DNA from 3 places in the Shewanella sp. HL-SH8 genome. Region 1 is predicted to be linked to each of the others. Evidence: predicted binding sites of a transcription regulator. Region 1 holds the regulator's gene; each other region holds the start of a gene.
The links. The regulator LexA, encoded in region 1, represses DNA repair genes until DNA is damaged. The targets are predictions, from matches to a motif close to TACTGTATNNNNATACAGTA.

Region 1 (11,194 bases):
TACCCTCGACAACTTAAGCATTTTACGTAGGTCGGCAATGATCGCTTTGCCCTGAACAATATTGGCATCACGCCCCAATACTGCGTCATATTGCATGACTAAACTGCCTAATGGGTCGACGATAATCATTTGTTGTAACCGTAATAATTCAGCCATTTTGCTATTAATTACGGCGGTATCAAAAGGAATGTGCAGCTGTTTAAGCGCCTCGATATCACTGTTGTCTTGCAGCAGTATCATTGGAACTATTCTGTCGCGGTCTCGCCCAAGTGCAATGTGACTTTGATTAATAATATATAATCTGTCTACACATTGTTCATCGCACTTTTCTGGCAGTAAATACACCAATTGCCATAAATGTGGCTTAGGGTTGTCCATATCTAGGGTGCTGTATGTAAGGTCTGTACTGAGTAGCGCGCCTTTATTGGTTGCGCCACCATGGTACAAATCCATACTTAATACTAGTTTGGCCAATGCCACAGGCACTAAAAACACCACAAACAAGAGTATTAATGTTTTATTACTTTTTCTAGGTTGGGAGTTCATTCTCTCTCCTCTTATTACTTGTTATATAATGGAAAAATATTTAACGCCTTAATTGCTGCCACTTTTTCAGTGTCAGCCAAGTCATTAATCCTAAAAACACTGCGGCCATAGTGAACCATTGCAGTGCGTATCCTTGATGTTTATGGGCCGATAATGGAATGGGTTGCCAGGGTTGTAGTAAGTCCATATGGGGCACATTGTCAGGTTGTAAAACCACAGGTAATAATGGATACCCCAGTGTTTGTGATAACTCATCTATGGCAATATTTTGAAAGCGCATAGGATTACCCGTTTCAGCCATAAGATGGTCGCTAAGTGGATTAGTTTGCTTTTGATAAATTCGCCCGAGTAATTTGTATCGTCCTGCAGAGATAGGGTTAATTTGTGGCAAAATACGGCGATCTTTATTGGCTGGTATAAAGCCTAGTTCGACTAATAATCGAGGTTCTGTCGTCTTTACCTGAAAAACTTGATAAGCCAAGTAACCCACTTGACCTTGATATACTTGATTATCGAGTAATAAAACCTTGTCAGAGGCTGGCGAAGCTGAAACGGCTACACGGTAGCCTGTCAAAATATTTGTCTCAGACGCATCGGCTGTCTGTGAAGCAATGATTTGTTGTAAGGACTTAAAGGTAATTGCAGGCTGATTTTGTCTTTCAATTAACGTTTGTTCCCAAGCTTGTTTGAATTCGGCTCTATCAAGCTGCCATAAACCTAGCTTGACCAAAATGCTAAACACGCTCACAGTAATAGTCACAAAAACAAACGCGGCCCAACCTAAACCCGCAAAAGGATTGCCTGTGACAGCCCCTCTGTTCGTTAAGTTAGTTTTAGTGCTACTGCTTGTATTCATTATATTTAATTTGGCCCGCGCATTATTTATTATGGTAAAGGGTGAAAATACCCAGTCTATGAGTCGCTTTTTAGGGCGTAGGGTAATGTTTTCTGCATTCGTAGTTATTTTGTTATTGATTGCCATGGGACTAGGCATAATTGAGCCTAACCCACGGCCTTACTAATATGCGCTATTTACCTGTTGCTACAACACGTAAACGAACACAAATAAACATAACCACACCACATCAACAAAGTGCCAATACCAACTACCTGCTTGGAAGGCAAAATGTTTATCTTGGGTAAAATGGCCTTTCAACACCCTTAAAAACAGTACAATTAAAAATACTGTCCCTAAGGTGACGTGCATACCGTGAAAACCGGTTAACAAGAAGAAGGTATTGCCATAAATTCCCGACTCAAGCGTTAAGCCCATTTCATGGTAAGCGTGGGTATATTCTTCTACTTGTAAAAACAAAAACGCAGAACCTAAAAGAATGGTCAGTCCTAGCCAAATTTTCAGTGGTGTACGTTTCGCTTTTTCTAAACTTGTGTGAGCAAAATGTAATGTTACCGAAGAGGTTAATAACAATATCGTATTGATAAGCGGTAAACCTGTCCATGGCATGGCTTCGGTGGTGGTGCCATCTGGAGTCTTAACCAGTGGCCATACTGCTTCAAATGCTGGCCACAATACTTCATGGGTCATGGCATTATTTGATGCACCGCCTAACCAGGGCATTGCAATCATTCTGGCATAAAATAATGCGCCAAAAAATGCCCCGAAGAACATGATTTCAGAGAAAATAAACCAGCTCATTCCTTGACGAAAAGAACGGTCCATTTGCGCCGAATACAAACCGGACATAGATTCATCAATCACGGTTTTAAACCAACCAAAAATCATAAATATGATCACAGCGATACCGGTTATTAGAATATAACCGCCATAACTGGCTTCAGTTGATAGTTGTTGTACGTAACTGCCTGCGCCAAAGGCGATTAAAAATAGGCCAATTGCACCAATGATAGGCCAGGCACTTTGTGCTGGCACATAATAGGTTTCATGCTTTGTGGTCATTTTGCTGCTCCTTGCTTTACACCACCGCCGACTTTGTCGGTAATGTCATAAAGGGTATAAGAGAGAGTCAATGTATGAATGGATTCTGGTAAATCAGGATCCACGTAAAAAACCAGTGGAAGTTCAGCGCTTGCTGATGCCGCTAGCGGTTGTTGATTAAAACAAAAACACTCTGTTTTATTAAAATAGGCTGCACCTTGACCAGGTGATACTGAAGGTATCGCCTGGCCAACCGTGTCTTTTGTCGATAAGTTTTTGGCATAAAACTTCGCATGGGTAAGCTCTCCAGGGTGCACTGTAATACGATTGACCTGAGGCTTAAATTCCCACGACATATCAGATTGCACCTGCGCGACAAATTCAATGGTAACGGTGCGGCTTTTATCTACAATCACCGCTTGGTAAGTGCTGGCGGTGCTTTGGGGTTTGCCATTAATCCCCAAGGCATCACATAGCACGTCATACAAAGGCACCAACGCAAAACCAAAGCCGAACATACCCACAGCGCCCAAAATAAGCAGGGTCAGTAATTTACGATTCGATTTTGTTGGCTGATTCATCTCATTTTATCTCTGGTGGGGTAGTAAACGAGTGATATGGAGCAGGACTCGGAAGGGTCCATTCCAATCCTTCAGCACCTTCCCATGGTTTATCTGGTGCTTTTTCACCACCTTTAATGCATTTAAGCACTACTGCTAAGAAAATAAACTGAGACAATCCAAAGGCAAATCCACCAATTGATACAATCTGGTTAACGCCGGCAAACTGAATTGCATAATCAGGAATTCGACGTGGCATACCAGCAAGTCCTAAGAAATGCATTGGGAAAAACAGCACGTTAACCGAAATGACCGAGCACCAGAAATGCCATTTACCTAAGGTTTCGTTGTACATATGACCGGTCCACTTAGGTAACCAATAGTAAGCAGCGGCCATAATGGAAAATATTGCCCCAGTAACCAGTACGTAATGGAAATGAGCCACCACAAAATAGGTGTCATGGTACTGGAAATCTGCCGGTGTAATGGCCAGCATTAACCCTGAGAAACCGCCAATAGTGAACAAAATAATAAAGGCGATAGCAAACAGCATGGGCGTTTCAAACGTTAAAGAACCGCGCCACATGGTTGCTACCCAGTTAAATATTTTTACACCCGTTGGTACGGCAATCAGCATGGTGCAGTACATGAAGAACAGCTCTGCAAATACCGGCATACCCGTGGTGAACATATGATGTGCCCACACTAAGAATGACAGCACCGCAATACTGGCGGTCGCATATACCATTGACGAGTACCCAAATAGCTTCTTACGGCTAAAGGCGGGCACAATGGCAGAGATAATACCGAATGACGGTAAAATCATGATGTACACTTCAGGATGACCAAAGAACCAGAAAATATGCTGGAACATAACAGGGTCGCCACCACCTGCGGCATCAAAAAAGCTGGTGCCGAAGTATTTATCGGTTAACACCATGGTGACCACACCGGCCAGTACCGGCATTACCGCAATCAGCAAGAATGCGGTAATAAGCCATGTCCACACGAATAAAGGTAACTTCATCCATGTCATTCCTGGTGCGCGCATATTAACTATGGTCACAATCACGTTGATTGCGCCCATAATCGAGCTAATCCCCATAATGTGTATCGAGAACACAAACAGTGCTGTGCTATCTGGACTGTAGGTCGTAGATAAAGGCGCGTAGAATGTCCACCCAAAGTTAGGTCCACCGCCTTCCATAAATAATGTGCTAAGTAACATGGTAAAGGCGAAGGGTAAAATCCAAAAGCTCCAGTTGTTCATGCGAGGTAATGCCATATCTGGCGCACCAATCATCATAGGTATTAGCCAGTTAGCTAAGCCGGTAAAGGCTGGCATAACAGCACCAAATACCATGATAAGGCCATGAACTGTGGTCATTTGATTGAAAAAGTTAGGTTCAACTAGTTGTAAGCCTGGTTGAAATAACTCAGCGCGGATCACCATTGCCATGGCACCGCCAGTTAGAAACATAATAAAACTAAACCATAAATACAAAGAGCCAATGTCTTTATGGTTAGTGGTTAGCAGCCAGCGCATAATGCCCTTAGGGGCACCATGATGATGGTCGTCATGGACTGCAGTATCGTGCGTTGATGTACTCATTAATTATCCCCTACTGTCCATGGCTATTGACATCGGCTGCTTGCACCGTATCGCCTGAATTGTTACCCCATGCATTACGCTCGTAAGTGATCACCGCTGCCATTTGGCGTGGTGATAATGAACTGGCGAAAGCTTGCATCGCGGTACCAGGTTTACCGTTGTGAACGATATTGATATGCGCATCAACAGGGCCAATAATTATGGGACTACCAATCAATGATGGGAACGCACCAGGTAAACCAGCACCTGTTGCTTGATGACAAGCAGCACAAGACGATGTGTATACCTGTAGACCTTCGGTCATTAACTGCTCATAAGTTAATTCCGTCAAATCTACCTCTTTCACCTCGGCGACAATGTCGACAGCTTTGGTAACTGCAGCATTGACTTGCTCAGATGGATCGGCAGATACAACTGCTTGAGTGCTGGTATTTGCTGGATTAGGTTCTGCTGCATTAATACCACTGGCAACATTGCTTACATCAACAGCCTGAATAACATCACCGGAGTCGTTCCCCCAAGCATTACGCTCATAGGTGACAACCGCGGCAATATCTTTGGCGGTTAACTGTTTTGCAAATGATTGCATTGCTGTTCCAGGCTTACCATTAAGCACAATATTAATATGGCCATCGACAGGCCCCTTAATGAGTGGGCTGCCAATAAGAGATGGGAATACACCGGGTAAGCCTGCACCATTAGGTTGGTGACATGCTGCACATGTAGAGAGGTAAATTTGTTCGCCTTTGGTCATTAACTCTTCTTTTGAAAGAGTTTCTGACAAGGCTGCTTGAGCCGCGGCAGCTGCATTATTGGCAAGCTGTTTTTGGTCTAAAAGCCACGCATCATATTCCGCTTCAGGCAACGCCTGAACCACAATAGGCATAAATCCATGGTCTTTGCCGCATAATTCAGCACATTGACCACGGTAAGTTCCTGCTTTATCAATTCGTGTCCAAGCTTCGTTAATAAAGCCTGGGTTAGCATCCTTTTTAACCGCAAAAGCTGGAACCCACCAAGAGTGAATAACATCATCTGATGTCATTAAAAAACGCACTTTCCGATTGAGAGGCAGTACCAAAGGTTTGTCTACTTCTAATAAGTAGGTTGCGCTTTTAGTTTCATCACCGTCAATTTGGGTGCGAGGAGTGGATAAAATGCTATAGAACTCGACATCTTCATTAAAATAACTGTAATGCCATTTCCACTGCGAACCAGTGATCTTAATGGTTAAGTCCGCGTCAGACGGATCTTCCATAGCGATAAGGGTTTTAGTGGCTGGAATGGCCATACCAATTAAAATAACAAATGGGATCACGGTCCAAGCAATTTCTACTTTGGTACTTTCATGAAAATTTGCCGCGACCGCGCCTTTGGATTTACGATGATAGATCATTGAATAAATCATGATCCCGAACACCACAACACCAATAGCACAGCAAATATAAAGAATAATCATATGGAGGTCATAAACCTGGCCACTGATATTCGTTACACCCTTTGTCATGTTGAGGGGCATTTCGTTTGCCCCAAGTGGAGGTGCCAGTAACACCGCCATTACACAATACAACCATTGCTTCACAAGACTTCTCCTCTGCCAATTGCGAATAGCAACTACAAAGAAGAGTCACACAGTAAGTCTCTGCTCTATGTAAACTCTTCGGTTCCCAAAAAAGCTTGATGACCTCAAAGTACCCTGGTGGTTGTAAGCGTGTAAGGCTTACGGATTTGTATTTATGTGCACCACGCTGGCACCTACAACTGAACCTATCAATTCTGATTTGACGCTTTTATCTGTCAGATAAAATCTAGACTGTAGCGTTTCAATTAGGTTAAAAATGTTTCAACCCTGTTAAATACATTACTTGTAGATTAAACATTGATCAAGATCACTTTTATAGCTAATTAACTGAAAGTTTGCATAAAAAAGCCCTGTACATAGACAGGGCTCAGTAAACACGGCGTTTAGTACTAATGAAATGAAGTGAAATTAATTGTTTTAACAGCATTATTTTGATTTGAAATAATCGCTTTAGTTGCCAAATTAGTGCCTAAGTGAGTGCTTACATCTTCAATAACGACACCTAATGCTCGGGCACTTTTTGCGACTAACTCTAATCGGCGACTGTCGCGTGCATCTAAAGGTTGAGTCCATGAAATAACGGCACTTGATGTACCACTGGTTAATGCTTTTTCCATTGCCCAAAGTGTTTCAATTTCATCCTTTGCATGTACTAACAATACGCGATCCATTCTTACCCCAGCACTAGCTAACATCTGTTTGTAATTGATATTGGCAGGGTTAATTAGCACTATCCAGCGACCTTGTTGGCTTAATTGTGCCAATTGGCTAGCATATTGACTGAGTTCCACTTTACCATTGGTTTCGGTTTGAAGTGTGGTGATAGGCTGCGCTAAATTAATATCTGCAGTTGGCAAATCTACCCATAAACCAGGATGACGAGGGGATGTACCCATTAGTTTGTTCATAACCATTCTCCATTACGAATTACACCAACTGCAAGCCCTTCAATAGTGAGGCTTTGGTAACTTAAATCGACTTCGATAGGTGCATACGCTTCATTTTCAGCATGCAAATATACGACATTGCCTTTTTTCTCAAAACGTTTCACTGTCACATCATCTTCAACACGAGCAACAACGACCTGGCCATTTCTGGCTTGCTGTATTTTATGAACGGCGAGTAAATCACCCTCTAAAATGCCGATGTTTTTCATGCTGTCACCGCGAACCCTTAACAAAAAGTTTGCGGCAGGTTTAAACATATTAGGATCAACTTGATAGTACTGTTCAACATGCTCTTGCGCTAAAATGGGCTCACCGGCAGCGACTTGGCCAATTAAAGGTAAACCTGTTTCTTCAGGTTCGTCTTCTTGGGTCAATCGTATACCGCGAGATGTGCCGGGCATGATTTCAATAAACCCTTTTTTAGCCAAGGCTTTTAAATGCTCTTCAGCGGCATTTGCGCTTTTAAAACCTAGGCGTGTAGCGATTTCTGCACGAGTAGGTGGCATACCAGTTTCAGAGATATTGTTTTTAATAAGCTCTAAAATTTCAGCTTGGCGTGGTGTTAAGGGTCTCATGTTATTTCCTGTCTTTCTATACAGTAACTGTCATTATATACAGTGTTTGTGTTTGCGCAAGTATTCACCAATTATTTTTTAATTTTATTATTAAAAATGATTTTTTTACTCTATTTATCAATAGTATGTTTTACTTTATTTGTTATTGAATTTAAAAGCGCTGCTTGATGCGTACAGCATATAGTGAAAGGTAACCAGTTTCTGGTATCCTATGCGCCCATATTAAAAGGGCTTTATTGCGAATATTATTATGTCAAAACCAGATTCAATCATGCTTAGACTGTTACGCAGGGTTCAAAAGCTGATGGTGCAAACGATAGTTGTGCCACATGACCCATTTGCAGATCTAAACTTCGATCCAGACAAGCCCATTGTTTATGTCATGAAGACAGAGTCGATCAGTGACACTGCAGCATTAAGCGAAATGACCCAGGGCCTTGGCTTACCAAGTCCTTACGAGCCTTTACAACTTGATGGTATGAAAGTGCCTCGAGTCGTTTGTTTAGAAGGGCGAAAGCCCATTATTGGTAAACGAGAAGGTGGCGAAAAGTTTTTACACTTTTTTACCAGTTTATTAGCACTTCACCGTCAGCAGCCAGAGTTAGACATCCAACTAGTACCAGTGAGTCTTTACTGGGGCCGTACTCCGGGCAAAGAAGATGACACAATGAAAGCCGCTGTGCTTGAACGTGAAAGCCCTACCTGGTTACGTAAATGGTTAATGATTCTATTTCTAGGTCGCCATAGTTTTGTGCAGTTCTCTAACGCAATGTCATTACGCTATTTAGCCGATGAACATGGTACTGATGAAGCCATTGCCCATAAATTAATTCGGGTGGCTCGGGTACATTTTCGCCGTCAACGTAAAGTCATGACTGGACCACAACTGCCTAACCGTCAAGCTCTGTTTGCTTCGTTATTAAAGTCTGAATCGATCAATAAGGCCATTGAAGAAGAAGCGGCAAACAAGAAGATTTCCAAAGAGAAAGCGCGTGAAACTGCGATTGAGTATCTGGACGAAATCGCGGCCGACTATTCAGATAGTTTAGTACGTATTGCTGAGCGTTTTCTCACCTGGTTATGGAATAAGCTATACAGTGGTATTAACATCAAAGGCGCTGAGCAAGTGCGCCAACTGCATCATGACGGTCATGAAATTGTATATGTGCCTTGTCATCGCAGCCACATGGACTATTTACTGCTGTCTTATATTTTGTATTACCAAGGTATGGTGCCGCCGCACATTGCAGCCGGTATCAACTTAAACTTCTGGCCTGCAGGCCCAATGTTCCGTCGTGGTGGTGCATTTTTCATTCGCCGTAGTTTTAATGGCAACAAACTGTATACCGCTATTTTTCGTGAGTATTTAGATCAACTGTTTGCTAAGGGCTACGCCGTTGAATACTTTACCGAAGGTGGTCGTTCACGCACTGGTAGATTGCTTGCACCTAAAACCGGTATGTTAGCCATGACAATTAACAGTGTGCTGCGTGGTATTGAGCGGCCGGTGACGTTAGTGCCTGTTTATCTCGGTTATGACCACGTGATGGAAGTGGCTACTTACCATAAAGAATTAAGTGGTAAGAAAAAAGAGAAGGAATCGCTTTGGCAGGTATTTGGTGCTATTCGTAAGCTGGGTAATTTTGGCCAGGGTTACGTAAACTTTGGCGAGCCAATCAATTTACAAAACTTTTTGAAACAACAATCTCCTGATTGGCGTGAAGAGATTGCCAAAGATCCTGACCAAAAACCATCATGGGTTACGCCTGCGGTAAACGTACTTGCCAACCAGGTGATGACCAACATAAATGGTGCCGCTGCAGCAAGTTCAGTCACGTTAACCAGTTTAGTATTACTGGCCTCAGAGCAAAATGCGTTAGAACGTCATCAGCTTGAGCGTCAGCTAAATTTCTATTTAAAACTGTTAAAGCAAGCACCTTATTCAAGCTATACATCGGTTGCAGAAGGTGATGGTCCATCCATTGTTAAGCATTGCTTATCACTCAATAAATTTACCTTAGAAAAAGACCCACTAGGGGACATTGTCGCAATTGACCCTAACCACGCTATTACCTTGAGTTATTATCGTAATAACATTATTCATATCATGATTATTCCTTCCCTAATTGCCAGTTGTTTAGTGCGCTATGAAGAATGTAATCGTGAACAAATTCTGGCAGTGGTTGAGGACTTTTACCCGCTGATGAAAGCAGAATTATTTATGGGTATTGCTGATCTTCCCGCTTATGTTGATTTAGTGCTTGATCAAATGGTTGAGGAGAATTTAATTAGTGGTGATAAACGTTGTGTTGTTGTCCAAGCGAATATCACCCAGTTAGAGCTATTAGCTGAAACCGTCAGTGAAACATTACAGCGTTATGCCATTATCTTTAATTTGTTAGGGATCAAACCTGAATTAGAGCGTGCTGAGCTTGAACGAGACAGCCATTTATTGGCCCAAAGGTTAGGGGCGTTGCACGGTATTACTGCACCAGAGTTCTACGATAAAAAATTGTACAATACCCTGAGCGTGAAACTAAAAGAGCTAGGTTATTTATGCAGTCGTGAGCCATTAGATGAAGTGTTCCGTATACGCGACCACGCGAATGGATTATTACGTCCATCAGTGCGACAAACCATTGAAGATAGCGTAAACGCGGAGCATTTAAATTAATGGCAAACCACATGAATGCGGCTAAAAATAGCCCCAAAAGTAAGTCTCTTATTGGTGGGGCAATGATTATTGCTGGTACGACTGTTGGCGCGGGAATGTTCTCGTTGCCCGTGGTCGGGGCAGGTATGTGGTTTAGTTATTCTGTACTGATGTTAGTAGGTATTTGGTTTTGTATGCTGATGTCTGGTTTACTATTACTGGAAGCCAATTTACATTTTGAGCCTGGGGCCAGTTTTGACACGTTAACGCGTGATACGCTTGGGCAATTTGGTAGAATAGTCAATGGCTTATCAATTGCTTTTGTGTTGTACATCCTAACTTACGCTTATATTAGTGGCGGTGGCTCGATTGTTAATCATAGTCTGCAGGCCATTGGCATCAGCTTACCGCAAAGTATCGCCGGATTAGTGTTTGCGTTGGTGCTTGCACTTATTGTGTTAATCAGCACTAAAGCCGTTGATCGCATTACCACCATTATGCTTGGTGGTATGGTGATCACTTTTTTCTTAGCTACGGGTAACTTATTAATTGAAATAGATCCAAGTCGATTGTTTGAGCCTGATGGTGAAGCTCGATACTTGCCTTATATGTTAGCTGCATTGCCATTTGGCCTGGCCAGTTTTGGTTACCATGGTAATGTACCCAGTCTGGTTAAATATTACGGTAAAGATGCCAAAACCATTGTAAAAGCTATCGTACTAGGCACAACCATTGCTTTGGTGATTTATGCCTGTTGGTTAGTGGTCACTATGGGTAATATTTCTCGTGCTATGTTCTCAGATATTATTGCCCAAGGCGGTA
Region 2 (11,194 bases), 840 kb from region 1:
AAAGCGATGAAATCCATTGGTTTAGACTGCCCGCGTGCAGGTATTGCCCATAATATGGATGAAGCGTATGGCGTATTAGATATGGTGGGCTTCCCCTGTATCATTCGTCCGTCTTTCACCATGGGTGGCAGCGGCGGTGGTATTGCCTACAATAAAGAAGAGTTTGAAGAGATTTGTTCTCAAGGCTTGGACTTGTCGCCAACTAACGAATTATTGATTGATGAATCATTAATTGGTTGGAAAGAATATGAAATGGAAGTGGTTCGTGACCGCAACGATAACTGTATTATCGTCTGTACTATCGAAAACTTCGATGCGATGGGTGTTCATACTGGTGATTCAATTACCGTAGCACCGGCACAAACGCTAACCGACAAAGAATATCAATTAATGCGTAACGCTTCGATAGCGGTATTGCGTGAAATTGGTGTTGAAACCGGTGGGTCAAACGTACAATTTGGTATTTGTCCTAACACTGGCCGTATGGTCATTATTGAGATGAACCCGCGTGTATCCCGTTCATCTGCATTAGCCTCTAAAGCAACCGGTTTCCCGATCGCTAAAATCGCGGCTAAATTAGCCGTTGGTTTTACGCTTGATGAGCTAAGCAACGATATTACTGGTGGTAAAACACCAGCATCGTTTGAACCTGCTATCGACTATGTTGTGACCAAAATTCCACGCTTTAATTTTGAAAAGTTTGCCGGTGCAAATGACCGCCTAACTACTCAAATGAAATCTGTTGGTGAAGTAATGGCTATTGGCCGCACTTTCCAAGAGTCTTTGCAAAAAGCATTACGTGGTCTTGAAGTGGGTCGTAACGGTTTTGACCCGATTGTAGATTTACAATCATCAGAAGCGATGCAACGTATACGTCATGAATTAAAAGAGCCTGGTTGTGATCGTATTTGGTATATAGCCGATGCATTCCGTGCCGGTTTAAGCCGTAATGATATCTTCACTCTGACTAACGTTGATCACTGGTTCCTCGCTCAAATCGAAGATTTGATTGCCCAAGAAGCCAAAGTGGCTGAACTTGGTATGTCAGGTTTAGAGCAAAACTACTTACGCCAATTAAAGCGTAAAGGTTTCTCTGATTTACGCTTAGCGGATGTACTTGGTGTGAGTGAAGGCGAAATTCGTAAATTACGTCATCGCCATGACATTCATCCGGTATACAAGCGTGTAGATACTTGTGCCGCTGAATTCTCAACCGACACTGCTTACATGTACTCAACGTATGAAGAAGAGTGTGAAGCCAATCCATCAAATCGTGACAAAATCATGATTTTGGGTGGCGGTCCAAACCGCATTGGTCAAGGTATTGAGTTTGACTACTGTTGTGTACACGCAGCATTAGCATTACGTGAAGACGGTTATGAAACCATTATGGTTAACTGTAACCCTGAAACCGTATCAACCGATTACGATACATCTGATCGCTTATACTTTGAACCTGTTACCTTAGAAGACGTGTTAGAAATCGTCCGTATCGAGAAGCCAAAAGGCGTCATCGTACAGTACGGTGGTCAAACTCCGCTTAAATTAGCCCGTGAATTAGAAGCCGCTGGGGTGCCTATTATTGGTACTAGCCCAGATGCGATTGACCGTGCTGAAGACCGCGAGCGTTTCCAACAAGCAATTCAACGTTTAAACATGAAGCAGCCACAAAACGCGACAGTCACGACTGTTGAAAGTGCTGTGATTGAAGCGGAAATTATTGGTTATCCGCTGGTTGTCCGTCCATCTTATGTATTGGGCGGTCGTGCGATGGAAATCGTTTACGACAAGCAAGATTTACTACGCTACTTCAATGAAGCAGTTAAAGTGTCTAACGCATCACCAGTATTACTTGATCACTTCTTAGATGATGCGATTGAAGTGGATATTGATGCGGTATGTGACGGCGAAACCGTGGTTGTTGGCGCGATTATGGAGCATATTGAACAGGCTGGCGTTCACTCTGGTGACTCTGGTTGTTCATTACCGCCATATAGCTTAAGTGCAGAAATTCAAGCGCAAATGCGTGAGCAGGTATCAAAGCTTGCATTTGAATTAGGTGTAATAGGCTTAATGAACGTGCAGTTTGCCGTGAAAGATAACGAAATCTACATGATTGAAGTTAACCCACGTGCAGCGCGTACCGTACCTTTTGTGTCAAAAGCAACCGGTGTGCCATTAGCTAAGATTGCAGCGCGTGTGATGGCTGGTCAAAGCTTAAAGTCACAAAACTTTACTAAAGAAGTTATTCCACCATTCTTCTCTGTGAAAGAAGTGGTACTCCCCTTCAATAAATTCCCTGGCGTTGACCCTTTATTAGGGCCTGAAATGCGTTCAACAGGTGAAGTTATGGGTGTGGGTGAAACCTTTGCAGAAGCTTATGCTAAAGCGCAATTAGGTGCGACATCTGAAGTACCTAAGTCTGGACGTGCCTTATTATCAGTTCGTAACAGTGATAAAAAACGTGTAGCAGCATTAGCGGCTAAGTTAATTGAGCTAGGTTATGAGATTGACGCCACACACGGTACCGCAGTGGTATTGGGTGAAGCGGGAATTAACCCTCGTTTAGTGAACAAGGTGCATGAAGGTCGTCCGCACATTCTTGACCGTATTAAGAATGATGAGTACACCTACATCATTAATACGACAGAAGGTCGCCAGGCGATTGAAGACTCACGTCAAATTCGTCGTGGAGCACTGCGTTATAAAGTGAATTACACTACAACACTGAATGCTGCATTTGCTACATGTCTAGCGCATGCTGCAGATGACCGCACTAATGTGAACTCGATTCAAGAGTTACATAAGCGCATTACTGGCTAAAATTTAGCTAGCCTACATTGTAAAGAGCCTTCATTTTGAAGGCTTTTTTTATGGCTGCGATTTGTATCTGGTTTACAAACCTTAGTTATAATGATAATGGTTATCAATACTATGTATATGAATTTAAAGGATAATTTGCAATATCGTGCTGGGTGTACTATCCTAGCCTAAATTGATCCAGATCAAGTTAAGCTATCAAGGACATCATTATGAAAGGTCATCCAAAAGTCATTAGTCAGTTAAACCGCGTATTAACTTTCGAACTGACCGCCATTAACCAATACTTTTTACATGCGCGTATGTTCAAACATTGGGGTTTAGAGAAGCTCAACGAAAAAGAATACAAGAAATCAATTCAAGACATGAAACACGCAGACAAGCTTATTGAGCGGGTATTATTTCTTGAGGGATTACCGAATTTACAGCAATTAGACAAGCTGCGTATTGGCGAAGATGCCGAAGAAATGTTGGACTGTGATAAAGAAGCGGTAACCGAGCAAATTGCTGCATTACGTGATGTGATCAAATTGTGTGAAACAGAACAAGATTACGTTACCCGCGATTTACTTGAAGACCTGCTGGAAGATGAAGAAGAGCATTTAGATTGGATTGAATCTCAGCAAGAACAGATAGTACAAATCGGTATTCAAAACTATCTTCAATCTCAAATTAAAGATTAACAGGACAATATTATGAAAGGCAATTCAGAAGTTATTGACGCATTAAACAGCTTGTTAACCGGTGAGTTATCAGCAATGGACCAATATTTTGTGCATGCTCATATGTATGAAGATTGGGGATTTGACGAATTATATACCCGTATATTACATGAATCTGATGACGAGAAAGCCCATGCAGCTAAACTAGTGCAGCGCATTCTGTTTTTAGAAGGTACGCCAGATGTAGCCAGCCGCGAAGCATTAAACATCGGTAAAGATGTGCAAGAAATGCTAAATAACGACCTACAGTATGAATACAAAGTGGCGGATGATTTACGTAAAGTGATCAAATTATGTGAAGAGAAAGGCGATTATCAAACCCGTGAGATTTTAGAAGTCTTATTGGATGATACTGAATCTGATCACATGTATTGGTTAGAAAAACAATTACGCTTAATTGAGCGTGTTGGTTTACAGAATTACCTGCAAACTAAGATGTAATTAATCGACTAAGAATGCGTTAATTAACATTGTTAATTGAGGCGTTTGTTGATTTTAAAGCCCAGTCCCGAAAGGGGTTGGGCTTTTTTATGTTAAATCGTAGCAGTGAACTTTGCTACACTGGCTAACTTATTCCACCTTCCTGCTGTTATTTGAATTTTGGGTCACTGTGATATATGCGTAAAACCGATAAAAAAATAGACAATCAAATTCGACAAGTGTTAACCCAGGTGTGTGAAATCGCCCTAAATGAATATAGCGGTTTCGAATGGTTGACCCATATTGTTAATTACAGCGACTTTCCTAAAAGCTTACAGGTTATATGTGTCTTCGATACGCCTTATAACCTCAACCGTTTTATGGCATCACCTGAAAATGATGCTCTCAGTAAACTTATCCAAAAAAAGCTGTTAAGCATTAAGGTGGCTGTTGATATTCGCCAAGTGTCATATGACAGTGAAGATAACCATAATAAAAAACTGTATTAGTAATGAGTCTTCACAAACGTTAGATTAGGTTAAATATAACCATTAAACATGCTATTAGGTGTGGCTACTGGCTTTAGTGGCGACAGCTTTTAGTTTGACGAGCAATTTTTTTATAGCACAAGGTGATGGCGATTATGTATCAGGGAAAGTGTTTGTGTGGCGAGGTTAGCATAACCATAAAGGGCGAAATAAGTGATATTATTCATTGTCACTGCTCTTTATGCAGGAAAAATAGTGGCACTGCATTCGCCACAAATGGTTTCATTAATGCGGCTGATTTTGACATTGTATCGGGTAAAAATAGCTTAAGTATATTTTCATTCAAGCCCGGTCGAAATCGACATTTTTGCAGTTATTGTGGCTCACCTGTGTACAGTTCAAACGAGCAAGATCCACAGCGCTACAGGATCCGACTCGGTATACTTGATACTGACATAATTGAAAGGCCTATTTCGCACAACTTTGTTTCATCCAAAGCAAACTGGGAAGTTTTAGATGCTCAGTTACCCAGATACGATGCCTTTGAGCCTGGTCGTTAAGTTGCGCTGCTAAATCATGCTGTTTAGCTCAAAAGTCGCTAGGGAAAGTACTTACTGTTAACCTAGCGCAATATTTTGATTGATCATGTACTTCAACAACTGTTGCTCATCTATGCCTGTCGATTTTGATAATCCTGCAACCACTCCGAGTTGATCGAGCGAGCTTCTATGCTGGCCAAGCTTTTGTTTACCTTGTAGCTCAGTAATCACAATTTTAAACCCGACAATCCCTTTAGCTAACTTATCTTGAAATTGTTTAGGGATAAAACCTTCAGGGTTTTCAGGGGTGGGCGTTAATAAACTCGGTTCATATTTTTGTATTGTGGTTTCTAATATCGCCATTGTGGTTTTATCGTCGGTGAGCTCAACCGTGCCTTTAGCGTGTACCACGCTGTAATTCCAGGTGGGTACAGCAGGGGAGGCATGATACCAAGTCGGTGAAATATAGGCATGAGGGCCATTAAAAATACACAATACTGAACTGTCTATAATATCCTGCCAATGTGGATTGCTACGTGCTAAATGGCCATAAAGTACCCCATGCTCACCCTCGTCTGCTTTCAATATCAGCGGAATATGCGAGGCTGCTAAGTTTGCTGATATGACAGACGCAAAACCATGTTGTGCAATAAACTGATGTATGGCACTTAAGCTGTCCATTTGCCATTTTTCAGGTACATGCATGTGTTAACTTATCCGTGTAAATAACCTATAACCAATTGATTTATCATAATAGATACTTAGTCGGAACACACAACTTATTTTCTATTCCATTTCATCTAAATGCTGTGCTTTATTTATCTGGCGGATACATTGAATACTGTTTTTACATACAGTATTATAGGTTACCTTTTTAATCTTAATGGCATCAGCAATGCGCAAAATTATTCATATCGACATGGACTGTTATTTTGCCGCTGTTGAGATGCGTGATTTTCCTGAATTACGCGATAAAGCCATTGCTGTAGGTGGACGTAGTGATCGCCGTGGTGTTATCAGTACCTGTAACTACGCGGCACGTAAGTTTGGTGTGCGCTCAGCTATGTCGAGCTATCAAGCGTTAAAGCTGTGCCCTCATTTAGTTTTGGTGCCTGGACGGATGCAGGTTTATAAAGATGTTTCACAACAAATAAGACAGATATTTAACCGCTACAGTGATGTGATTGAACCTTTGTCATTAGATGAGGCCTTCCTCGATGTCAGTGACTGTCAGCAATACCACGGCAGCGCGACCTTAATTGCCCAGGCCATTCGCCGAGATATCGAGTTAGAAACCGGATTAACAGCATCAGCGGGCGTCGCGCCGATTAAGTTTTTAGCCAAAATTGCCTCTGATTTAAATAAACCTAATGGTCAATATGTGATTACCCCCGATGAAATTCCTGAATTTGTACGCACGCTACCGTTAAAGAAAATTCCGGGTGTGGGCAAAGTCACAGCGCAAAAATTGTCGGTATTAGGGTTAGAAACCTGTGCCGATGTGCAGCTGTATCCTAAGGCAAAGTTACTGGAAAGTTTTGGTAAGTTTGGCGCAGTGTTAATTGAACGATCAAATGGCATCGATCCAAGGCCTATCAGCAATAACCGAGTGCGTAAATCTGTGGGTGTTGAAACAACATTAGCCCAGGATATTTTTACGCTAGCCCAATGCCACCAAGTATTACCGCAACTTATTCAAGAGCTTGATAGTCGGGTTAGCCGCAGCGCAAAAGATCGATTAATCAACAAGCAAGTGGTGAAGATCAAATTCAACGATTTTAAACAAACCACCATCGAGCAGCGCAGCGATGAAATATCGGTAAAGCTATTTTATGAATTGCTACAACAAGCACTGACCAGAAGTAATGAACGTGGTATTAGGTTAATTGGGGTCAGTGTTGGGTTGGCGGAAACAGCTGAAAAAAAACTGCAAACTGAGTCGGTTGCCCAACTCGATTTACAGTTTTAAGTTTCTATGCTGAATGGCTTAAAGCCTTGCCTTACATCGCATTAAGCCTAGCCTTGCATTAAGCTTTAGCTGGAATGCGTTCTAATACGGCTAATAATAACTGCCAGTATTGGCCTACAGTTTCAATGTTAACCATTTCATCCGGGCTGTGCGGATAACGAATGGTGGGGCCAATAGATACCATGTCCATAGTTGGGTAAGGCTCTTTAAATAAGCCACATTCAAGACCTGCATGGATAACCATAATGGTTGGGTCTTTTTTGTAAATGTCGTTGTAGGTGTCACGTACAATGGCCATAACCGGTGAGCTGTTATCCGGCTTCCAACCAGGGTAAGCGCCGCTAAACTCAATACTGGCTCCGGCAAGATTGGTCAGTGCATTTAACATGCCTTGCACTTCATCACGGCCTGAGTCGATAAGCGAGCGAATTAAACATAAAATTTCAACGCTTTCTTGTTCAGTGCTAATGACACCCACATTTAATGAGGTTTCAGTTACACCAGCCACTTCATCACTCATACGTATTACCCCATTAGGGCAGGCATGTAGTAAGTCAATTAAGCTGTTTTGCGCATCTTCGCCCATCACTTTGCTTGGTGCATCAATGGCTTCTAAGGTTAACAACATGCTTGGGTCGGCAATCGCTAACTCTTCACGTACCACCGCTTGAAATGTGCTAATAGCCGTTTTTAACCCATCAACATTTTCAGCCGGTAACATAAAGCTGATATTCGCTTCACGTGGAATAGCATTACGTAATGAACCACCGGTAAAATCAACAAGTTCTAACGCTAATTCATCACTGTATTTAAACAAAAAACGAGCCAGCAGTTTATTGGCATTACCACGTCCAAGGTGAATATTTACCCCAGAGTGGCCACCTTTAATGCCTGACAAGGTCAGTTTAAACGATTGATTGCTGAGTTCAGGCGCTTGCCATGAAAGTGGCACAGATATCTGGGCGTCAACACCGCCAGCACAACCCATGTAAATCTCACCTTCTTGTTCAGAGTCGGTGTTGATCAAAATCTCAGCATCTAAATAACCGGCTTCTAATCCAAACGCGCCAGTCATGCCGGCTTCTTCATCAATGGTCAATAAGACTTCTAATGGACCGTGCTTAATGTCATCGCTACCTAACACGGCTAAAGCCGAAGCCATACCGATGCCATTATCTGAACCTAATGTTGTACCTTTTGCTTTAACCCATTCGCCATCAACATAGGCTTCGATAGGATCTTTTTCAAAGTCATGCACTTTGTCGGCATTTTTTTGTGGCACCATATCGATATGAGCTTGCAAGACAACAATTTTGCGATCTTCCATACCGGGTGTGGCAGGTTTACGAATAATGAGGTTGCCCACTTTATCTTCAACCACGCTAAGGCCTTTGCCTTTTGCCCATTGTTGAATATGGCTTGATAGCGCTTGTTCATGCTTAGAAGGGTGGGGAATAGCACAAATTTGTTCGAACCATTGCCAAAGAGGTTGTGGATATAATTGATTTAATGCAGTCACGAAACGTCCTCAATCAGGATAAAATATGCCATTATTCTAACATAGGCTGTTCAATTGCCATTGTGACTGCGTGGTTTTTCTTTGCAGTAGACACGTTATTGTGTAAATAAAAATTCACTCTAGAATGACCGTTAACGCTAACATTAAAAATCAATCAGACCGTTCACACACCAAGAATAATCGACAATAAAGCATAAGGGAAAATCATGTTTCAAGTGCCAATAGTAGATGTAAATAACGATCAAGCCATTTTTGAAGGTGAAGGTTTTGATGCCGTCATCGTCGTCACTGCCAATCTGACTGACGTTACCCAGCAAGAGATTAGTTTATTGGCGGAACATGCTAAGCAAATTGATCACCGCGTAGGCAAGCAAGCCACATTACTGTTTGCCCCTGGCTTAGCCGGAGGTCGATTAATTATTGCCCCAGTAACGGGTGATGATGACTATGCCGATGTGCGCATTTTTGCCAAAGCCGCAAAAGAGGGGATCAATATTGCTAAAGATGCTGGAGCAACTAAGCCTTTATTAATTGTGGCATCGTCTCAAGACCCTCGTTTTAGCTTTGCCACTGAAGTGGCTGCACTGGCTTGCGGCCAAGCATTGTGGCAACCACTTGAAACCCGTGAAGCAAACTCACTTACGTCAGCGTTAAGCGCTATTGGCTTAATGGCCAGCTCACCTAAAAGTGAACTGTTAAATGCATTAGAAGCGGGCAGAGTATTAGCGCGTGATTTATGCGGTACTGAGCCTGAGCGCATGAGTGCGATTCACTTTGCTGATTACTGTGTGGCGTCTTTTAAAGACAGCGGCCTTGATGTTGCCGTCGTGGAAGATAAAGCGACCTTAATAAAAGATTACCCCTTGTTAAGCGCAGTGGGGCGCAGCTCATTTGATGTTGCGCGCCATCATCCACGGGTGGTGAAAGTGGCTTACACCGGTGAAGGTGAAATTAAGCGAACATTGCTATTTGCCGGTAAAGGTGTGGTATATGACACTGGCGGAGCTGACATTAAAATTGCTGGTGGCATGGCGGGCATGAGCCGTGATAAAGGCGGCGCAGCAGCTGTTGCTGGGTTAATGAAAACCCTATCAATATTAAAGCCTAAGGGCGTTAAGGTTATCGCCGAGCTGGGTTTAGTGCGTAACAGTATCGGCAGTGAAGCGTTTGTTACCGATGAGATTATTACTAGCCATGCAGGTGTTCGAGTCCGTATTGGTAATACTGATGCCGAAGGGCGCTTAGTATTAGCTGATTTGCTGTCGCATTTACGCATTCAAGCAACGCAATCGGTTGCGCCATCATTATATTCGGTAGCGACCTTAACCGGTCATGTTGTACGCGCCTATGGTAGTTATACTGCCTTAGTTGAAAATGCGGTGGCTAAACAGCAAGGCGTAGCAGCAACATTGCAACACATTGGTCAGCAATGGGCAGAACCTTTCGAGGTGTCATACTTACGCCCTGAAGATTTTGATAAGGTTGCAGATAAAAATGGCGCGGCAGATGTTATATCGTCAAATAATGGCCCGTCATCAGTGACTGCGCGTGGACATCAATACCCTGCTGCATTTTTAGTGAAAGCATCAGGACTTGATAGCCACCATTTAAAAAGCAGTCAACCTTTAAGCTATACCCATATTGATATTGCCGGCAGCGCGACTGAAGGTGATCCCTTATACGGTAAGCCAACAGCACAACCTTTGGTTGCTTTATTACAGTTTGCTATCGGGTAGTGGTTGCGGTTTATTTGTCAGTAAAAACAATGAATTAAACTGTTGTTAATGGTTTGTTTCGTGTTTGTTAAAACCTTTATTTGGTAATGTTATTACCGAATAAAGGTATTTTGTGATTTATATCAAATAAAGCTTGTAATTAAATTACAGTTTTGTATAATTCTCTTCGTCGGCAAGCAAGACACCGTCAATGCTAGTAAATCCAGGATGGATGTTATCTCCAAGGAATCGAGTGAAAGAAAGTTGTCTCAATGGATTGAGAAAGGTTAGTTCCACGGATCAGAACCACTACTAGGTTTATACAACTTTAATTTGGAGAATTTATTATGTCTTATTTAGGCAATGGCAAGATATTTTGGCAAAACACTTGGATTAATCCAGAGGCTTTGCGCGGCGGTTTTTTCGCCATGAAGTTTTAAAATAGTTCAACTTATTTCCGTTTGACTATTCACCACCTTTTTTTCGTCGTTTTGACGTTTTGACTCGGGTAATTGATCAGCTTGATTGATTCCCTTATCACATCCCCAAGTGATACTAGTTTTCCGTTCCCCAACGGGATACTTGAACCATGTCAGCCTACTCAATGAGTAGGCTTTTTTTTGCCTGTCGTTTATGTCATTCAATAACCCATTTCCATCATAAGTCTGCTTTAATGCAATGGTTCAGGAAAATCTTGAACGCTAACTTGTTTATGCACCAAAGTTTGTTTGGAAATATGGCCTGCGGCCACCAACGTCGTGGCGCTTCACCCACACCAGACCAAGAGGGTATCAACAGAAATACCCTCTTGGATCACCCTGCCGCCCCTGACGAAAAATGCTGAAAAGCGCATGATTTTCGATGGGGATCGATCCAGCTTTAAACTGCATCTGTATCCGGCTTCGGCCATTGTCGAAAAGCCCTAACGCTTCCGATGAGCCGTCCCTGGCCCAACGAAAGCTAGCGTGGCATCCATGCCAAGCTCACGGCCTTTTCTCGATG
Region 3 (11,194 bases), 1.9 Mb from region 1:
CCAATTTTTTTTGCATGGTTTATTTTACGTAAATCTTGGTTAATGGCTTTACCTTCTTTGTAGTATTCTTCTGCCACTAATGAGTCAGAGTTATCTAAGGCGATATACAATAAGTTAAAGCTGGCAACAACGGCACAAAGTGGCAATATGATTAAAAACCAAGGCCAAAACTGCTTATACCAGGGTTGAATATCTGACATGGGGATTCCTAAGTTAGTCTGATTTCTATAAGACTATTTTACAGGTTAACTGCTTAATTATCACTTAAAAAAAAGGCCTCGTTTGAGACGAGGCCTTCACTATTACAGTTATGTAACTATTTGTTTGATAAACTATATACGTAAGCAGTAATTACGTGAACTTTCTCTTCACCTAATATGGCTTTCCATGCTGGCATCACACCAGCACGACCGTATTGTATCGTATGAATAATATCACCACGACTACTACCATATAACCAAATATTGTCAGTTAAGTTAGGCGCACCGATGAACTTATTACCGCCACCGTCCATGCCATGACAAGCAAAACAGCCTTTCATAAATGAACCTTGGCCTTGCGCAGCAAGTGTTTCATCATGTTCACCACCAGACAGCTTAACCACATATTCAGCTAAGCCTTTAAACTCGCTTTCTTCAATGGGTAAACCACCTTTAGGGGGCATCATGCCATTACGACCATTCATCAATGTAGTCTTAATGTCTGTTAATTCACCGCCATACAGCCAGTCTTTATCTGTAAGGTTAGGGAAGCCCTTTGAACCACGGGCATCTGAACCATGACATTGCGAACAGTTTTGTAAAAATAGACGACCACCTACTTTCAGTGCTTCTTCATTTTTTACTAGCTCTTCTAAAGGTGTCGCTAAATAGGCATCAAAAATTGGGCCGTATTTTTCATCAGCATGTGCCACTTCACGGTCATACTGAGATAAACGGTTTTCAGCTTTTGCAGCTTCCAACGCAGCGGCAGAATCAATTTTTATACCTTGTTCTGTACCAATGCTTTGGTTTGAACTGGTCCAGCCAAATAGGCCTTTATAGTTACCAAGTCCTGGGTACATGGCTAAATAAATCAGACCAAAAACGATAGTAATATAGAACATATAAGCCCACCACTTAGGTAGTGGGTTATTGAGCTCTTCAATACCATCGAAACTATGGCCCATTGATTCGCCTTCTTCAATGCCGGTATTATTTTGCGACATTTTACGAAGGATGAAAAAACAGCCTGCAATCACGATTAGTGTGAGTACGGTAATCCAAATACTCCAGAAGTTACTCATAATCATTACTTCTGCTCTCCTGAGTCTTGCGACTTTGTTGGTTTTTCATCATCTGCGAATACTAAGTTAGCCGCTTCGTCAAATTTCGACTTGCTGTGCTTACTGTATGCCCAGAAAAAAATACCCACAAACGTCACCATTACAATAATGGTTAAAATGCCTTGAAAAGTGCCGTAATCCATCATTACCTCCTACTTGAGTGCGTGACCCAAAGACTGTAAGTATGCGATTAGTGCATCCATTTCTGTTTTGCCTTCAACCGCTTTTTGAGCACCGGCCAGTTCTTCTTCGGTGTAAAGTTTATCTTCAGGATGAAAATTACTTAAAATTTCCATTTTCTTCTGGGTCAACTTACCGTCTAAGATATTGTCCATAAGCCAAGGAAAACCTGGCATATTTGACTGAGGTACCACATCGCGAGGATTGATTAAATGCACTTCATGCCATTTGTCGCTATAACGACCACCAACACGTGCAAGATCAGGACCTGTACGTTTAGAACCCCATTGGAAAGGGTGATCCCAAACAGATTCACCAGCAACAGAATAGTGACCGTAACGCTCAGTTTCGGCACGTAAAGGACGGATCATTTGGCTGTGACAGTTATAACAACCTTCACGAACGTATATATCGCGACCTTCAATCTGTAATGCAGTATAAGGAATTAATCCTTCTACTGGCTCAGTGGTATCTTTTTGAAAGATAAGCGGGGTAATTTGCACTAAACCACCAAAACTAATGGCGATAACAGTAAATATACCGAGCAAACCGACATTTTTTTCAATTAACTCATGACTAAATTTCATCGTATCTGCTCCTTATGCTTTTGCTTCAGAAAGTGCTGGCAATGAATCTTTAGGTGCTTTAACAGTACGTATTACGTTGTATGCCATAATGAACATACCTGTTAAGAAGAATACACCACCAATAAAGCGAACGAAGTAGAAAGGATAAGATGCTTCTAAGCTTTCAACAAAGCTATAAGTCAATGTACCGTCAGAGTTAACTGCACGCCACATAAGACCTTGCATCACACCAGAAATCCACATAGAAACGATATATAACACAGTACCAATTGTTGCTAGCCAGAAATGCACGTTGACTAAATTAGTGCTGTACATACGACCGTGGCTAAATAACACAGGTATTAAATGATATAAAGAACCGATAGAAACCATTGCTACCCAGCCCAATGCACCAGAGTGAACGTGACCTACAGTCCAGTCGGTATAATGAGATAGCGCATTAACGGTTTTAATTGCCATCATTGGACCTTCAAAGGTAGACATACCATAGAAAGACAATGACACAACAAGGAAACGAAGCACGGGATCAGTACGCAGTTTATGCCATGCGCCTGATAACGTCATAATACCGTTAATCATTCCGCCCCAAGAAGGTGCGAACAAAATTAACGACATCACCATACCTAAAGACTGAGTCCAGTCAGGTAAAGCGGTGTAATGTAAGTGGTGAGGACCGGCCCAAATATACAATGCTATCAAAGCCCAAAAATGAACGATTGATAAGCGATATGAATAAACAGGACGCCCAGCTTGCTTAGGTACGAAGTAATACATCATACCAAGGAAACCCGCTGTTAATAAGAAACCAACCGCATTATGGCCATACCACCATTGCACCATTGCATCTACTGCTCCTGAGTAAATTGAGTATGACTTAGTCAGACTCACAGGAACCGCCATTGAGTTAACAATGTGTAACACCGCAACCGTTATGATGAATGCGCCAAAGAACCAGTTCGCCACATAAATGTGCGAGGTCGTTCTTTTAACAATAGTGCCAAAAAAGACTATCGCATAAGATACCCAAACAATGGTAATCGCGATATCAATAGGCCACTCTAATTCAGCATACTCTTTACCCTGGGTGAAACCCATAGGTAATGTTATCGCAGCAGATAGAATAATTAATTGCCAACCCCAGAAAGTAAATGCGGCTAATTTAGGCGCAAATAAACGGGTTTGACAGGTACGTTGTACAACATAGTAGGATGTAGCGAAAAGAGCTGAAGTACCGAACGCGAAAATTACGGCATTGGTGTGTAGTGGTCGTAAACGACTATACGTTAACCAAGGCGTGTCGAAGTTCAGTTGCGGCCAGATTAACTGAGCAGCAATCAATACACCTACTGACATACCAACAATACCCCACAAAACTGTGGTTAAGGCAAATTGGCGGACAATAGTGTAATTGTAATCAGCGCCTGTAGACTGGGAATGGTTCATCATAATGCTTCCACGGCTTATTACTTATTGGCAAAGTTAGACTTTACCGGTTGATTAGACAATATCTGCTTAAATAAGACTTACTGTCTTGTTTATCAAGTACTGTCAAGGTGTTGACACGCGAAATAGCTATCAAACGCGTGGTGGTGCAATGATACTTGAGCTAGATCAAAAAAGAAACTTAACTCGAGTGTAGAATCTTGATCTAGATCAATGTCTGAAAGATAATGTTATCAATTTGAATAATTAGGTTAAATATTGTGCTAGAGAAGTCACTTTTAGGTATTTTTTTATTTTCACTATGTTTTTTAATAGCATGCGACTCCAATAAAGTTGAAGTTGAATCATCTTTTAAAGCCGATACCAGTTTGTGCGACTTTTATACGGGGTCTTGTAATCAGAAAGTTGATAATATTGAAGTTCAGCTAACATTTAAACAGCCAAATGCACCAAGTGAATCACCAATAGATCTTTCAATACAATTTTCAATCCCGGTCACAGATGTCAAAATGACAGTGGAAGGACGTGATATGTTTATGGGTATTATTCCGGTCTTTTTGCAAAAGACCAACTCTCAATCATTTGATGCTCAATTGATATACGGTTCTTGCAGCAGCAATTATATGATTTGGCGCGCAAACGTGTCATTTGAACATGAAGGTGTTTCTCGTTCTGTTTGGTTCGATTTTCTTGCTGATGCGCAACAAAAATCAGCTAATTAACAATCTAACCAATGTGTTTTTATACTTTCAAATATTGTTATGTTATCAATAAACAAGGTTAATAAGCCTGGATCAAAATGGCTGGCAGAATTCTTTCTCATTTCTGCTAATACCTCATCTAAAGGCCAGGCTTCCTTGTAGCACCGTTTATGCGCTAATGCATCAAACACGTCAGCAATAGCCACAATTCTAGCAAAAATATGAATATCCGTGCCTGAAATACCTTGGGGGTAACCTGAACCGTCATATTTTTCATGATGTTGTAAGGATATAATTGCCGCGGCTTTTAAAATAGGTCGCTCTGAATTAGCTAAAATTTGATAACCAATAGTAGGGTGTTGCTTCATAATATCCCATTCATCACCATCCAATTTACCGGGTTTAAGCAGCACGTAATCTGGGGTGGCAATTTTACCAACATCATGCATAGGGGAAGCGCGTTTAATTAAATCTGCGTCTCTTTGTGATAATCCAGCCAATAGTGCTAACTCGTAGCAATATTCAGCCATACGTTTAACATGATTTGCGGCCTCTTTAGAGCGGCTTTCAACCACATCACCAAGACGCAGGATTAACTCAGATTGTGTATCTTCTACCTCTTGATTCAATAGTAAGTTCTCAAATGCCACCCCCACATTGATAGCAAAAATATCGACAAGTTTCTTATCAAGGTCACTAATTTTATCTATGCCATCCATGTATAAAATATTAATCCACTGACTTGACTTGGTTGGAAAGTAGCCAATGAAGCAATTATTTTCATAAAGGCATTTTCTCTCATCTAATGCTTTATTGAGTAACGAGATAATATCTTCTGGTAATGCAGTTTCATCACAGCCTTGAAAGCGGCCCGTACCGGCAAGAATTTCAAAACTTTTACTGTCAACATGGCCACTAATTGCATCAATTGCGTTACATGTTAACAAAAGAGTCTCATTACTTAAATTAAGTAGTGATGCCACTTGATTCAATAATCCATCAGCAAAACGGTGTAAGGTACGTAGCTCAAATAAACCAGATGTTGCTTGTAAAACCCTTTCTAAACCTTGGCGATGTTGTGCCTGGGATATTCTGGCTTGCTCAATTTCCATAATATCGCGATAAGAGCGCAGGGCAGAGTACACGCTGGTCATTAACTTGCGGGCATCAAGTTCAGCTTTTGCTTTATAGTCATTGATATCGTAATTAACAATCACATCTTCTTCTGGAGCCTGGCCAGGTTGTCCGGTACGTAAAATAATCCTCATGGTTCGATTATTAAAATCTTCACGGATCCATTTAATTAACTCTAATCCTGCATGATCACTTTCCATCACAACATCGATAAATGCTATCGCAATATCATTTTCTTGTTGTAACAACTCCTTAGCTTGCAACCCACTGTAAGCATTTATAAATACCAGAGATCGCCCATCTAACTTAAACCGAGATAGTGCCAGTTTAGTCACTGAATGAATATCTGGTTCATCGTCAACAATTAGAATTTTCCAAGGTGGAAGCGATGGCGGTTGGTCTTTATTGGTTCTTTCTGAAAACAAAGGTTTTTTCTTCCCAATATCAAAAAGCATTTGCTCACCTCTCTTAGTGAAAATTGTGAAGATGAATCTATTTTTTAATTCAGATTAAGTGTAGACCAGATATGAATTAATAAAACAAAATGAATTTAAAAACAAAACTATTACAAAGTCACACAAATGCATTTGATAATCATTCTCAAAAACATATAATAGATTAATGACTCAGATGGGGATGAATATGAAAAACGTTAATATTGGTTTAAGTGAGCATAAAATTGCACAGTTGATTAACGAAGGTCACCTATGTGCCGCCGACATTCAATGCTTAGATAAAGCAAGCAAACAGATTATTTGGCAGTTGTGCCTGTGGTGTTGTCAGAACAGAATTCATTGTCAGAACATCAGTTGTCATTCATCGCAAGTGGAGTCTAATAACGAGGCCAAAGTCTTGGTGTAGTCTTAGTCACATTCATATCCTTTCTCCAGCGCTGTAATATGGCTGAGCGTACTTATGATACTGATAAAGCATTGAATCTTTTATACGGGCGCCACAACAAATCGTTTCACATTCTGGCGCAGTAGCGGTTCAACACTCGAGTAAAGTTAGTCACGGGCAAGTCCAAGATAAACCCCTGCGACAATATGATGATTGTCATAAGCCGTCATGCAATGACCAATACGATTCGTTATTCATTGCATGTGAGCACTGCAACGGCCATTTGAGTTTAATCACAGAAGAAGCGCCTTAGGCACAAATAGCCACTATCACCACACCCTCATATAACTGCGCACAATGTATATTATGTTAAATAGGATATTTGTGTATTACCATAACCTCCCTACATCTGTGGTTTCTCATACCAAATGAGTTTTGTTTCACTTCGTGACTCTTGGATGTTGGTTTTTGAATTTGACCATTATATTTACGGTGATGGCTTTGTTGCACCTTAACGATGCAACATCTTAATCTGCGCGCTTTATTAACCTATTTGAGCTGCTGATCTTTTAAAATCCATGAGTATGTTTTTGATTTGAGTTAGTCAAAAAAGAAAGCATTGCATAGTAACTAGACGATTATCATCATCACAAGTCAAATAATATTCAAAAGTAACGACTGTAGATATTATCATCAAAAAATTATCTTTACTGGTCAAGTCAAACTAGACACTTTGAGTTGAGAACTTTCAAACTCTACCGGTGGCAACATTTATCGGGACTAACAAAACTGGAATTTATGAGTTGTTATTAATCTTCCATCCAATCTATATTCGGTAGTGCATCCAAATGCTGGCTATAACGTATTTCGTTAAAAGAGGCACCATTTTTCATGACATCGAAAACTTCGATAGCCAACGCGCAAGCCATCAATTGAATAGCGTCTTCACGCGGTGTACCTGTCATGACTAAACGCATTAGGGTTTCTTTTACTTTTTTGGGTTCACTGTCGGCGATTTGATTTTCGACGACTTCAATGAGTGTTTCTTCAGTCATGTAACTGTCTTGCTGCTTATCCATTATAACGACTCTGTTTAAAATACTTAACGCCATTATGCCGCAAGTATGGTGTAAGCAATAGCGTAAACTCCGAATTATTCGAGCGTTGCCGTCAATAATGTAACGTCAAAGTTGAGTAAAATTTACCTGTGTTGATAACCTGATTGGATTTTGTGCACCGTAACGACATTTTTTGTGACGACAATATCATCGACTAACACTTTTATCTTCGTTTCGGAATGTTCAGCCTGTGCAAGTTACCTTACGATTTTTAGATTGGCTTGTTTTTTAGCACTTAATTGTTGGCAAGCTTTTCCAATTAGTTGTGTATTGCGGCGTCAGTAATTCTCGTCGCATGGCCCATTTATGTTCAATGCCTTGAGCGGCTACAAATAAGGTATCTGTGCCATAGCGTTGATTGATAGCATCAAGCGTTTTCATCAATGCTGGATTAGCTTTAGGTGGGTTAAATAAATCGAATTGGGTGTGTTTTTCACAGCTTAAATCAAGCAGACCTACGCCAATTTTGTAATAGTGAACACCGGTTCTAAATAGTTTTACTGCTGCGTTGCTCATGGCCTGAGTTAACTCTTTGGTACAATTTGTCGGGCATGCAAATGATACGAGTACTTTGAAGTTGACGGGATGGTCATCATAGGGTGAGTTACTGGCAAACAGCATCATTGTTTTGCAATGTGTTCCCTGCTTGCGTGCCTTTACCGCCGCAATACCAACATGTTTACTTAATGCTTGCAGCAATGAGTCATAATCAACAATACGCTCACCGACACTGCGGGTAGAAAAGATTTGTTGCTTATCTGCCCTCGCCTCATCCCATACTTTACATACCTGGCCGTTTAACTCGCGCACTGTACGTTCAATTTCAATGCTGAATTGTTTACGTGCTAATCCTGCGGGCATATTAGCCAGTTCAAGTGCACTATTGATATTCATTAAAGCTAATTTTTTACTAATACGCCGACCCACTCCCCAAACATCACCGGTACTCATTGATTGTAAAATGGCTATTCGCTCAGGCTCGTTATCAATGACACAAACACCTTTGTAGACTTGTATTTTCTTCGCGGCATGATTGGCCACTTTCGCTAAGGTTAAGGTGGGTCCCATGCCCACGCAAACCGGCAGACGCGCTTCTTTCCATACTGCACGACGAATTAATTGACCCTGGGTGCGTAAACATTGAATGGCGGGATAACACTGCTTAAATGAAAGAAAGCTTTCATCGATAGAATACACATGCTGTTCGGGGGCAAAACGGCCAATGATACTCATCATTTTCATCGATAAATCGGCATAAAGCTCGTAGTTACTTGAGCAGGCTATAACGCCTTTTTGTTGGCACAAGTGCTTAACCTGGAAGTAAGGCGAAAACTTTGGTACGCCAAGCTCTTTAGCCTGACGGTTAGCCGCAACTATGCAGCCGTCGTTATTACTCAACACTATAATGGGTTTACCGCGCCAGTCTGGACGAAAGACCTGCTCTGCACTGCAATAAAATGAATTAGCATCAACTAAAGCAAACATGGTTAACTCACCTGGGGCGAGCTAGCCAGTAAAGGGCTTTGGCGATGACAACGAATAGAGCGAATCACCACGCCTTCAATATTGAATGAGTCATAATAGTTTATCGCTTGCGGCTGATATAACTCATTAGATGACAATAATAACCTGCGGTTTTTATCCAGAATTTTACACACAAACTCACCATTAAAATTGGCAACAATCACATCACCATGACGGGCGGTTTCATGGCGATCAACAATCAATAGGTCGCCATAAAAAATACCGACGCCCTGCATTGAGTCACCACTCGCGACGCCAATAAAAGTGGCATTAGGATGTTCAATCAATAGTTCATCTAGGCTTAACGATAACTGTAAATACTCAGATGCAGGACTTTCAAAACCGGTAATCCCCGCACTGGCATGAATAGGAATAATGCGCATAATAAACACCACTGTATAAATATACAGTTATTGTATTATATTGAAGGATTATTGCCAGTTTTTAATTAAAATCAAAAAATCATCACCCAATTTTTTAGCTTTAGAGCAAGATCAATCAACAAGGTAATTTAAGCCGGGGCGATTTATGACAGATCTAAACCGCGCATATTTAATAGAGAATAGATGCTTTACAGCGTAAACTGTTTGTTTATGTTTTTGATAAAGAGAGCCAGATCCGTGATTAAATTCTCTGTTGATACCCACGCACACACCATAGCTTCAACCCACGCATACAGTACTGTTCATGACTATTTTTCGATAGCCAAAACCAAAGGCATTAAACTTTTTGCTATTACCGATCATGGGCCTGATATGGCAGATGCGCCCCACTTTTGGCATTTTGTGAATATGCGAGTATTGCCAAGAATTGTGGATGGTGTTGGTATGCTGCGCGGTATTGAAGCGAATATAAAAAATGATCTAGGTGAAATTGATTTTTACGGCAGCTATTTAACCGATCTCGATATTGTCTTGGCGGGTTTTCATGAGCCGGTATTCCCACCATCTAGCCAGGAAGCGCATACACAGGCACTTATCAATTGCATTAAAAGTGGCCACGTTGACATCATTACCCACCCCGGGAATCCGTCATATCCGATTGACATTAAACGGGTTGCGAAAGCCGCCGCTGAGCACAATGTCGCGCTTGAAATTAATAACTCGTCTTTCTTAACCTCTCGTAAAGGCAGTTTAGCTAACTGCACTGACATTGCGAGTGCAGTGAAACACGCTGGCGGATTATTAGTGATGGGTTCGGACTCTCACGTTGCATTTAGCTTGGGCGGCTTTGAAAAGTGCATTGAAGTTATTGATGCAGTGGATTTTCCAATCGAGCGATTATTAAATCGCAGCCCTGAAGCATTACTGTCATTTTTAACGGCTAGAGGCCACACCAATTTAGATGAATACGCGGTGTTAATCGATTCACCATAAAATGAGTCACTACATCAGCTTTAGTCTGCGTATGTGGTGAGTGTTATGGCGTTTATTGGGCGCGAGTAATGAATTGAATGTTAAATAAAAAATCCCATTAAAGTGCTCTTTAAATGGGATTTTTATCATCAATTTATCGCTGAGCTTATCGCTGACCGTATAGCTCGCGTAATAGATTAGTTTTGGGTTAAAAAACGTTGTTTAACCGCTTCAGCCATTAAGTGTGGTGGAATTAAGCCTTGTTCTAGCACGAAGTTATTAAAGGCCAAACGGTCAAATTTGTCACCCAAGGCCAATTCAACATCGGCTCTTATTTCAAGTAACCTTGATAAACCATAAAAGTAGCTGCCCGCCTGTCCAGGCATACGCATGGTATAACGGTCTACTTCTTGTTTTACTGCGGCTTTTGAGAACACCACATCATTGCTTAATAAATTGTAAGCTTGCTCTTTGGTGGCTAACCCTAAATTTAGCATCGGGTCTAACATGGCACGGGCGTTACGTAATAGACGATGTTGCAAGGCGATGAGTTGGCCTTCAATGGGCAAATAAGGCAGCATTTCAGCTTCAGCATAAAGTGCCCAACCTTCTACGTTGACGCTATTAAACGCATAATACACTCGAGCCAATGACACACCTTGCTCCAGCATGACGGCAAATTGCAGTTCATGCCCTGGTCGACCTTCGTGAGCACTTAATGTGTACGCAACCGCGTTAAAGTTAAAGTCATCATAAGCGGCATCACCACTTAATGCGGGGTTGCCGGTTGTCAGTACAAATTGACCTTGCTCGCCAGTGTTACCAATAAACGGGGGTGGCAACATATGTGGTGCTGGGCTGCCCGCGGCCTCTGCATCGCTGGCAAGACGCATAATCATATTACGTTTTGGTAAGTCGACAACCGCTTGCGCAGTAATAATGCCTTCAAGTTTAGTGTTAATTTCGCGATAGTGGTTTTCAATTTTAT

Region 2: dinB (DNA polymerase IV) is a predicted target of LexA. The motif match lies at 5,829-5,848, and genes of this name have one in related genera.
Region 3: ACRWQN_RS11070 (LexA family protein) is a predicted target of LexA. The motif match lies at 9,244-9,263, and genes of this name have one in related genera.

The regions. Positions count from the first base shown of each region.
Region 1 is NZ_CP195039.1:594,284-605,477, forward strand. It holds gene ACRWQN_RS02675 (hypothetical protein) at 1-546, opposite strand, end outside; gene ACRWQN_RS02680 (SURF1 family protein) at 587-1,402, opposite strand; gene ACRWQN_RS02685 (DUF2909 domain-containing protein) at 1,350-1,568, shown strand; gene ACRWQN_RS02690 (cytochrome c oxidase subunit 3) at 1,589-2,464, opposite strand; gene ACRWQN_RS02695 (cytochrome c oxidase assembly protein) at 2,461-3,024, opposite strand; gene ctaD (cytochrome c oxidase subunit I) at 3,026-4,615, opposite strand; gene coxB (cytochrome c oxidase subunit II) at 4,626-6,197, opposite strand; gene ACRWQN_RS02710 (cell division inhibitor SulA) at 6,587-7,105, opposite strand; gene lexA (transcriptional repressor LexA) at 7,102-7,719, opposite strand; gene plsB (glycerol-3-phosphate 1-O-acyltransferase PlsB) at 7,970-10,393, shown strand; gene mtr (tryptophan permease) at 10,393-11,194, shown strand, end outside.
Region 2 is NZ_CP195039.1:1,431,983-1,443,176, forward strand. It holds gene carB (carbamoyl-phosphate synthase large subunit) at 1-2,823, shown strand, start outside; gene bfr (bacterioferritin) at 3,033-3,503, shown strand; gene bfr (bacterioferritin) at 3,516-3,983, shown strand; gene ACRWQN_RS06380 (Fis family transcriptional regulator) at 4,160-4,471, shown strand; gene ACRWQN_RS06385 (GFA family protein) at 4,606-5,010, shown strand; gene ACRWQN_RS06390 (FMN-binding negative transcriptional regulator) at 5,068-5,694, opposite strand; gene dinB (DNA polymerase IV) at 5,885-6,958, shown strand; gene ACRWQN_RS06400 (aminoacyl-histidine dipeptidase) at 7,017-8,477, opposite strand; gene ACRWQN_RS06405 (M17 family metallopeptidase) at 8,684-10,213, shown strand.
Region 3 is NZ_CP195039.1:2,517,572-2,528,765, reverse strand. It holds gene ACRWQN_RS11120 (FixH family protein) at 1-200, opposite strand, end outside; gene ccoP (cytochrome-c oxidase, cbb3-type subunit III) at 317-1,285, opposite strand; gene ACRWQN_RS11110 (cbb3-type cytochrome oxidase subunit 3) at 1,291-1,467, opposite strand; gene ccoO (cytochrome-c oxidase, cbb3-type subunit II) at 1,477-2,091, opposite strand; gene ccoN (cytochrome-c oxidase, cbb3-type subunit I) at 2,104-3,537, opposite strand; gene ACRWQN_RS11095 (hypothetical protein) at 3,795-4,256, shown strand; gene ACRWQN_RS11090 (DUF3369 domain-containing protein) at 4,253-5,824, opposite strand; gene ACRWQN_RS11085 (hypothetical protein) at 6,012-6,230, shown strand; gene ACRWQN_RS11080 (hypothetical protein) at 7,019-7,288, opposite strand; gene ACRWQN_RS11075 (Y-family DNA polymerase) at 7,556-8,812, opposite strand; gene ACRWQN_RS11070 (LexA family protein) at 8,815-9,234, opposite strand; gene ACRWQN_RS11065 (phosphatase) at 9,475-10,227, shown strand; gene ACRWQN_RS11060 (DUF885 domain-containing protein) at 10,404-11,194, opposite strand, start outside.